Regions from separate parts of the Geobacillus sp. Y412MC52 genome, predicted to be linked through region 2. Evidence: predicted binding sites of a transcription regulator. Region 2 holds the regulator's gene; the other holds the start of a gene.
The links. The regulator CtsR, encoded in region 2, represses protease genes until heat stress. The targets are predictions, from matches to a motif close to ATGGTCAATAAAGGTCAAACA.
Positions count from the first base shown of each region.

Region 1: GYMC52_RS04700 (ATP-dependent Clp protease ATP-binding subunit) is a predicted target of CtsR. The motif match lies at 2,148-2,168, and genes of this name have one in related genera.

Region 1 is NC_014915.1:927,378-931,591, forward strand. It holds gene GYMC52_RS04700 (ATP-dependent Clp protease ATP-binding subunit) at 1-2,079, opposite strand, end outside; gene GYMC52_RS04705 (FixH family protein) at 2,347-3,093, shown strand; gene GYMC52_RS04710 (membrane protein) at 3,201-4,214, shown strand, end outside.
Region 2 is NC_014915.1:95,533-99,746, forward strand. It holds rRNA gene GYMC52_RS00520 (23S ribosomal RNA) at 1-1,206, shown strand, start outside; rRNA gene rrf (5S ribosomal RNA) at 1,435-1,551, shown strand; gene GYMC52_RS00530 (CtsR family transcriptional regulator) at 1,817-2,278, shown strand; gene GYMC52_RS00535 (UvrB/UvrC motif-containing protein) at 2,294-2,842, shown strand; gene GYMC52_RS00540 (protein arginine kinase) at 2,848-3,939, shown strand; gene clpC (ATP-dependent protease ATP-binding subunit ClpC) at 3,936-4,214, shown strand, end outside.

The DNA.
Region 1 (4,214 bases), 830 kb from region 2:
CGATTGATCCGCGTCAAGCAGGCAGTCAGCGATGTTGTCTTCGACATGCTCTTGGATGACGCGGCGGAGCGGGCGGGCGCCGAAGGCCGGATGGTAGCCGAGTTCGGCCAGTTTTTCTTTCGCCGTTTCGGTCACTTCGAGTTCAATGCCTTGTTCGCGCATCGCTGCTTTGACGTCAGCGAGCATCAGGTCGACGATCTCAAGCAAGTGCGCTTTTTCGAGCGGCTTGAACTCGATGATGGCGTCGAAGCGGTTCAAAAATTCCGGCTTGAAGTAGGCGCTGAGCGAGTCAAGGACGCTTGTTTGCCCGTTGCCCTCTTTTTCAAAGCCGACGGTGATTTTTTTATCGGTTGCGCCGGCGTTGCTTGTCGCAATGATGACCGTGTCTTTGAAGCTGACGGTGCGGCCTTGGCTGTCGGTTAAGCGGCCGTCTTCCAAAATTTGTAGGAAGATGTGCTGCACATCCGGGTGCGCTTTTTCAATCTCGTCAAGCAAGATGATGCTGTATGGGTTGCGGCGCACTTTTTCCGTCAGCTGGCCGGCTTCTTCAAAGCCGACATAGCCCGGCGGCGAACCGATCAGCTTCGAGACGGAATGTTTCTCCATGTATTCGCTCATATCGAGGCGAATCATGGCGTCTTTTGTGCCAAACAGCTCCTCGGCGAGCGTTTTGGCGAGCTCCGTTTTCCCGACGCCGGTCGGGCCGACGAACAAGAACGAACCGATCGGGCGGTGTTTCGCTTTCAAGCCGGCGCGGCTGCGGCGAATGGCTTTCGCGACTTTTTTCACCGCCTCCGCTTGGCCGATCACTTTTTTCGCCAAGTTTTCTTCGAGATGTTTCATTTTTTCTTTTTCATCGGCTTGCAGTTTGCCGACCGGGATGCCGGTTTTCTCGGCAATGATTTGCTCGATGTCCGCCACATCGACTGTTGGGCGTTCTTGGGTGACGCCTTGCTCGAGTTGTTTCTCAAGCTTCAGCTCTTCAGCGCGCAGTTTCGCCGCCAGTTCATAGTTTTCCTCTTTCGCAGCTTGTTCTTTTTCTTTCGCGATTTGGATCAACCGCTCTTGCAGTTGTTTTTCATCGGTCGGGCCGAGGCGCAAGTTCGCTTTCGAGCCGGCCTCGTCAAGCAAGTCGATCGCCTTGTCCGGGAGGAAGCGGTCTTGAATGTAGCGGTGCGACAATTTCACGCACGCTTCGATCGCTTCGTCCGTATAGCGGACATGATGGAATTGTTCATATTTTGGCTGAATGCCTTTTAAGATGGCGATCGCTTCCTCAACGGTCGGCTCCTGGACGATGACCGGTTGGAAGCGGCGCTCAAGAGCCGCGTCTTTTTCAATTTGCCGGTATTCTTTGAGTGTCGTCGCCCCAACGACTTGCAGCTCGCCGCGGGCAAGCGCCGGTTTTAAAATGTTGCCCGCGTCCATCGAGCCTTCAGCGGCTCCAGCACCGACGAGCAGATGGATTTCGTCAATGAACAAGATGATGTTTTTCCGCTCTTGCAGTTCGGCGATGAGCCGTTTCATCCGCTCTTCAAATTGGCCGCGGATGCCGGTGTTGGCAACAAGCGAAGCGACGTCAAGCAAGTACACTTCTTTGTTCAACAGTTTTTCTGGCACTTGCCCTTCGGCAATTTTCAGCGCCAGCCCTTCAACGATGGCCGTTTTCCCGACGCCCGGCTCCCCAATCAACACCGGGTTGTTTTTGTTGCGGCGGTTTAAAATTTCCATGACGCGTGCGATTTCTTTGTCGCGGCCGATGACCGGATCGATCAAGCCCGCTTTGGCCATTTGCGTCAAGTTGCGGCCAAACTGATCCAAAAATCCGCCGCTATGGCTTTGCGGGCGTTTCGCCATCGTTTCTGGCGAGCTCATCCCCGCGTTGGCGGCTGTGAACGGGCTAGTAAAGAAGTCATCAAAGGAAAACGGCGAAAAGCCGAAGTTCATCATCGGAATCGACAATTGTTGTTTTTGTTTTTCATAGCATTCATGGCACAGGTGAAGTTGTTGTTTTTCACCGTTCCATTGCAAGTTGACAAACACCGTTGCTTCACGTTGTTGGCATGCTTGGCAGCGCATGAGGCATACCCCCTTTTCCATTATTCAGGTTTTGACTTTGACTTTCTTTGACCTTACGACTTTATTATACTTTGACCTTTTTTGACTTTCAAGTGTTTTGTACAAAAAAATTGTGATAACGATGAAATGTTTTTGAAAAAATGGTGAATACTAATGTAGGTGCGGCAAAGCTATGATAAAGTGAAAAACAGAAAAAGAGGCGGAAAAGACTCTGTCTTTGGTGCTGACGATGATCATGAATTTGAAGGAAAAAGGAGAAAGGTGAAGATGAGAAGACATGTTGGTTTCGCGTTTGCTGTTGTACTTTTGGGGATGATGATCATGGCTGCTTGTACAAATCACAACAAGCAAGCCGAGACGCCGGCCGTGCTTGACGTGAAAATCGATGCGCCGGATCACATCGATTTGAACAAACCGACCAAGCTCGCCTGTGTCGTGACGTACGGCGGTGAAAAAGTGGACGATGCGAACGAAGTCAAGTTTGAAGTATGGAAGCATGGAAGCGACGAGCGGGAAATGCTTGAAGCGAAGCATGACGGCAATGGCCGTTACTCGGTGGAAAAAACGTTTACCCAAGCGGGAACATATTCGGTCGTCGCCCATGTGACGGCGCGCGATATGCATAACATGCCGAAAAAAGATATTGTCGCCGGCACCCCGGAACAGGCGGCGACGGCCGACGGTGCGCGCGAAAATTCCCAAGGCAGTGCTGAAGAACACCATCATGGCGCCGTCGCCATTTCGCTGTCGTCCCGTTCGTTCGAAGCCGGAAAACCGGCGGCATTGACCGTTCACCTCACCAAAGATGGGAAGCCGTTTACGAACGCCACCGTTCGCTTTGAGATTTGGCAGGCGGACAACAAGCATGAATTTGTTGATGCAGATAAAAAAGGAAACGGCGAATACGAAGCAATGGCCACGTTTGCCAACAAAGGAACGTATTCGGTGAAAGTGCACGTCGAAGGAAGCGGCGGGCTGCACGAACATCAAGTCGAACAAGTGACGGTTCAGTAACGAAGGATGCCGAGGGAGGCATCCTTTTTTTCTACTCGTCTTTCTTGTCCGCTGCGGACATATATATAGAAGTAAAGCAACGGACAAGGAGAAGGAGAGGGCAGTCAGTGAAGAAGAAAGCGGAATGGTCGGAAGCATGGCAAATCGCCGCTGTTTACGTCGGCACGGTGATTGGAGCGGGATTTGCGACTGGCAGGGAAATTATTGAATTTTTTACCCGCTACGGAATGGCTGGGACGATCGGGGTGGCGGTCAGCGGCGTTTTGTTCACATGGGGCGGCGCGCGCCTGATGGTGATGGCGCGCCGCATTGGAGCCGCGTCATATGATGAATTGAATCGCTATTTGTTCGGAAGAATGTTGAGTCCGTTTGTGACGCTTGTGATGACGGCGATGATCGCGGGGGTGACGGCGGTGATGATCGCCGGGGCGGGTGCCGTGTTTGAAGAGCAGATCGGCTGGCCGAGGCAGGCGGGCGTCACGCTGACGCTCGGTTTGGCGCTTCTTGTCATGTTGTTTGACCGCAAAGGGCTGTTTGGCGTCAACGTGTTTGTCGCGCCGATGATGGTGCTGTTCAGCGCCATCGCCTTTGTGAAAACAATCGTGGCTGGCGATTTGTGCCGTCCGGACATGGCTGCGGTGGACTATTCCCTCAAGGCGATGTTGTCCCCGTTTTCCTATGCGGCCTTTAACTTGGCGATGGCCCAAGCGGTGCTTGTCCCCATCGCCCGCGAAGCGACCGATGAGCGAGCGGTGAGGCGCGGAGCGATGTTAGGCGGAATGGTGTTGACGGTTTTGCTGCTGTTGAACCATATGGTGCTGCTGTCGTTTCCACACAAGGACGATTATGATATTCCAATGGCCGAAGTCGTTCATACGTTTTTTACTGTGTTGTATTGGCTTTATGTCGTCGTCATTTACGGAGAAATTTTTACATCGGTCATCGGCGGCATGTTTGGACTTGCACGCCAAGTGCGCGTTTGGGCGCCGCTTGGCGGGAAATGGCTGGGCGTGCTGCTCGTTTTGCTGTTTGCGGCGGTCAGCCCGTTTCATTATGGGGAGCTGCTGTCATTCATCTATCCGCTGTTTGGTTATATGAGTCTTGTGCTTTTGTGGCTTCTT
Region 2 (4,214 bases):
ATGACCCCGTAACTTCGGGAGAAGGGGTGCTCTTTGGGGTGAAGAGCCCTGAAGAGCCGCAGTGAAAAGGCCCAAGCGACTGTTTATCAAAAACACAGGTCTCTGCGAAGCCGAAAGGCGACGTATAGGGGCTGACACCTGCCCGGTGCTGGAAGGTTAAGGGGAGCGCTTAGCGGAAGCGAAGGTGCGAACCGAAGCCCCAGTAAACGGCGGCCGTAACTATAACGGTCCTAAGGTAGCGAAATTCCTTGTCGGGTAAGTTCCGACCCGCACGAAAGGTGTAACGACTTGGGCGCTGTCTCAACGAGAGACCCGGTGAAATTATACTACCTGTGAAGATGCAGGTTACCCGCGACAGGACGGAAAGACCCCGTGGAGCTTTACTGCAGCCTGATATGGAATTTTGGTATCGCTTGTACAGGATAGGTGGGAGCCTGGGAAGCCGGAGCGCCAGCTTCGGTGGAGGCGACGGTGGGATACCACCCTGGCGGTATTGAAATTCTAACCCGCACCCCTTAACGGGGTGGGAGACAGTGTCAGGTGGGCAGTTTGACTGGGGCGGTCGCCTCCCAAAAGGTAACGGAGGCGCCCAAAGGTTCCCTCAGAATGGTTGGAAATCATTCGGAGAGTGCAAAGGCACAAGGGAGCTTGACTGCGAGACGGACAGGTCGAGCAGGGACGAAAGTCGGGCTTAGTGATCCGGTGGTTCCGCATGGAAGGGCCATCGCTCAACGGATAAAAGCTACCCCGGGGATAACAGGCTGATCTCCCCCAAGAGTCCACATCGACGGGGAGGTTTGGCACCTCGATGTCGGCTCATCGCATCCTGGGGCTGTAGTCGGTCCCAAGGGTTGGGCTGTTCGCCCATTAAAGCGGTACGCGAGCTGGGTTCAGAACGTCGTGAGACAGTTCGGTCCCTATCCGTCGCGGGCGGAGGAAATTTGAGAGGAGCTGTCCTTAGTACGAGAGGACCGGGATGGACGCACCGCTGGTGTACCAGTTGTCCCGCCAGGGGCACCGCTGGGTAGCTATGTGCGGACGGGATAAGCGCTGAAAGCATCTAAGCGTGAAGCCCCCCTCAAGATGAGATTTCCCACCGCGTGAAGCGGGTAAGATCCCTCGAAGATGACGAGGTCGATAGGTCCGAGGTGGAAGCGTGGCGACACGTGGAGCTGACGGATACTAATCGATCGAGGGCTTAACCAAGAAAAGCGCAGGCGAGCGGGTCGCCGCGACGGGCAAATGTTCTTCGCCTGCAGGGATGTTCACATCCCGAAGGCGAAGGTTATTTGACCCCGAGCGGCGGCGAGCCGGAGCTGGACAATGCGAAAAGCGCAGGCGAGCGGCTTCTTCCGACGGTTATCTAGTTTTGAGGGAATGAAAAAGTCTTGACAACAGGTCAACTTTCCTTATAATAAGACTTGTCCATTGTTGCCTAGTGGCTATGGCGGAGGGGAAACACCCGTTCCCATCCCGAACACGGAAGTTAAGCCCTCCAGCGCCGATGGTAGTTGGGGCCAGCGCCCCTGCAAGAGTAGGTCGCTGCTAGGCAAAATGGAAAGCACGTCTTTTCTTTCCTTGGAAGAAAAGGCGTGCTTTTTCATTTATTCGGCTGCTTGACGTTTTATTGTCCAAAAAAAACGGATATTCTATAGTTAGTTTTCCTTCTTTGGTCACTCTTGAAATTTTCCGTAATACATTGTATAGTAAGAGTAAGGTCAAATATAGTCAAAGTCAACAAATAGGCAGTGGGGTGTCCTTGTCAGCGGACGGCCCATCGCCAGGCAGCTTGGTTGTAAGGAAGGTGGTAGTTAGAGTGCCGAACATTTCCGACATCATTGAGCAATATTTGAAGCAAGTGCTCAATATGAGCGACCAAGATATCGTTGAAATTAAACGGAGTGAAATCGCTAATAAGTTTCAATGTGTTCCTTCGCAGATCAATTATGTCATCAATACGAGGTTTACCCTTGAAAGAGGGTACATCGTCGAAAGCAAGCGCGGTGGCGGCGGGTATATCCGTATTATGAAAGTAAAGGCGAAAAGCGAAGCACAGCTGATTGACCAGCTGATCGAGCTTGTCGGCCACCGCATCAGCCAGTCCAATGCCGAAGATGTGGTAAAACGTCTCGTTGAAGAAAAGGTAATTTCCGAGCGGGAAGCGAAAATTATGTTAAGCGCTATGGATCGTTCTGTTTTATATATCGATTTGCCCGAGCGGGACGAACTGCGGGCCCGCATGTTAAAAGCGATGCTGACGTCGCTGAAATACAAATAGGGGGAGGGGGAGGCATTGATTTGCCAAGAATGCAAGCAACGGCCGGCCACGATGCACTTTACAAAAATTGTAAACGGAGAGAAAACGGAGTTCCATCTTTGCGAGCAATGCGCCAGAGAGCATGGCCATATGTTTACGTTCTACGGCAATGATGATTTTTCACTCAACAACTTGTTGGCGGGGCTTCTCAACTTTCAAGCGCCAATGAAGGAAATGACAACTAACGCATTTCCGAATCCTGATGTGCTTCAATGCGAGACGTGTCAAATGACATATCACCAATTCACACAGATTGGACGGTTCGGCTGTGTCGATTGCTACCGGACGTTTGCCCGCTACTTGCCGCCGATTTTGAAAAGGCTTCATAGCGGCAATACCGCCCATTCAGGAAAAATTCCAAAGCGGAAGGGCGGCGTTCTCCACTTGCGTAAGCAGCTGGCCATCCTGAAACAAAAGCTTCAGGAGCTCGTTGCCCGCGAGGAGTTCGAGCGGGCGGCCGAGGTGCGCGACCAAATCCGCTCGTTGGAGGATGAACTGCGTCGACGCGGAGAGGGGGATATGTAAGCGGTATGTCGTTCGAGAAGTTTTTCAATACGGCGGTCAGCGCGTGGATGAGCCAAGAGGGGCCGGATTCGGACATCGTCTTAAGCAGTCGCATTCGATTGGCGCGCAACATCGTTGACTTTCGTTTTCCAACGCTGTTTAGCAGTGAAGAAGCCATGCAAATCGTCGCGTTGTTTGAACGGACGTTCGCCCATCGTTCTTACGAAGGGGCAGGCCGCTTCGAGTTGTTGAAAATGTCGGAGCTTCAGCCGATTGAAAAACGGGTATTGGTAGAAAAACACTTAATTAGTCCGCATCTGGCTGAGGATTCGCCGTTTGGCGCTTGTCTGCTTTCGGAAAATGAAGAAATCAGCATCATGATCAACGAGGAGGATCATATCCGCATCCAATGCCTATTCCCGGGGTTGCAGCTTGCTGAGGCTCTCGAGGCGGCGAGCGAATTGGACGATTGGATTGAAGAGTATGTCAACTATGCCTTTGACGAGCGGCTTGGTTATTTAACGAGCTGCCCGACCAATGTCGGGACGGGATTGCGGGCTTCGGTGATGATGCATCTTCCGGCGCTTGTGCTGACGCAACAAATTAACCGTATTATTCCTGCCATCAACCAGCTTGGGCTTGTTGTCCGTGGAACATACGGTGAAGGGAGTGAAGCGTTGGGAAATATATTCCAAATTTCCAACCAGATCACGCTTGGGAAATCGGAGGAAGACATTGTTGCTGATTTGCATACGATCGTTCAGCAGCTGATCGCCCAAGAAAGAGCGGCTCGTCAGGCATTAGTGAAAACTTTGGGCATACAATTAGAAGACAAGGTGTTCCGTTCATACGGCATACTGGCCAACTGTCGCGTCATCGAATCGAAAGAAGCGGCGCAATGTTTGTCCGATGTTCGCTTAGGGATTGATCTAGGATATATCAAGAACATCTCGCGCAACATTTTAAATGAGCTGATGATTTTGACGCAGCCGGGATTTTTGCAGCAATATGCCGGCGGGCCGCTTCGCCCTGAAGAACGGGACGTCCGCCGTGCGGCGCTGATCCGGGAGCGCTTAAAAATGGAGGAACGAAGAAAGATGGAGGGTGATGAACGATGATGTTTGGCAGATTTACAGAACGGGCGCAAAAGGTGCTGGCGCTGGCGCAGGAAGAAGCCATTCGCCTCGGCCATAACAATATCGGCACAGAACATATTTTGCTCGGCCTCATCCGCGAGGGCGAGGGGATCGCGGCTAAGGCGCTCATGGCGCTTGGGCTCGGCCCAGATAAAATCCAAAAAGAAGTCGAATCGCTCATCGGCCGTGGCAGTGAAGTGTCGCATACGATCCACTATACGCCGCGGGCGAAGAAAGTGATTGAGCTGTCGATGGAC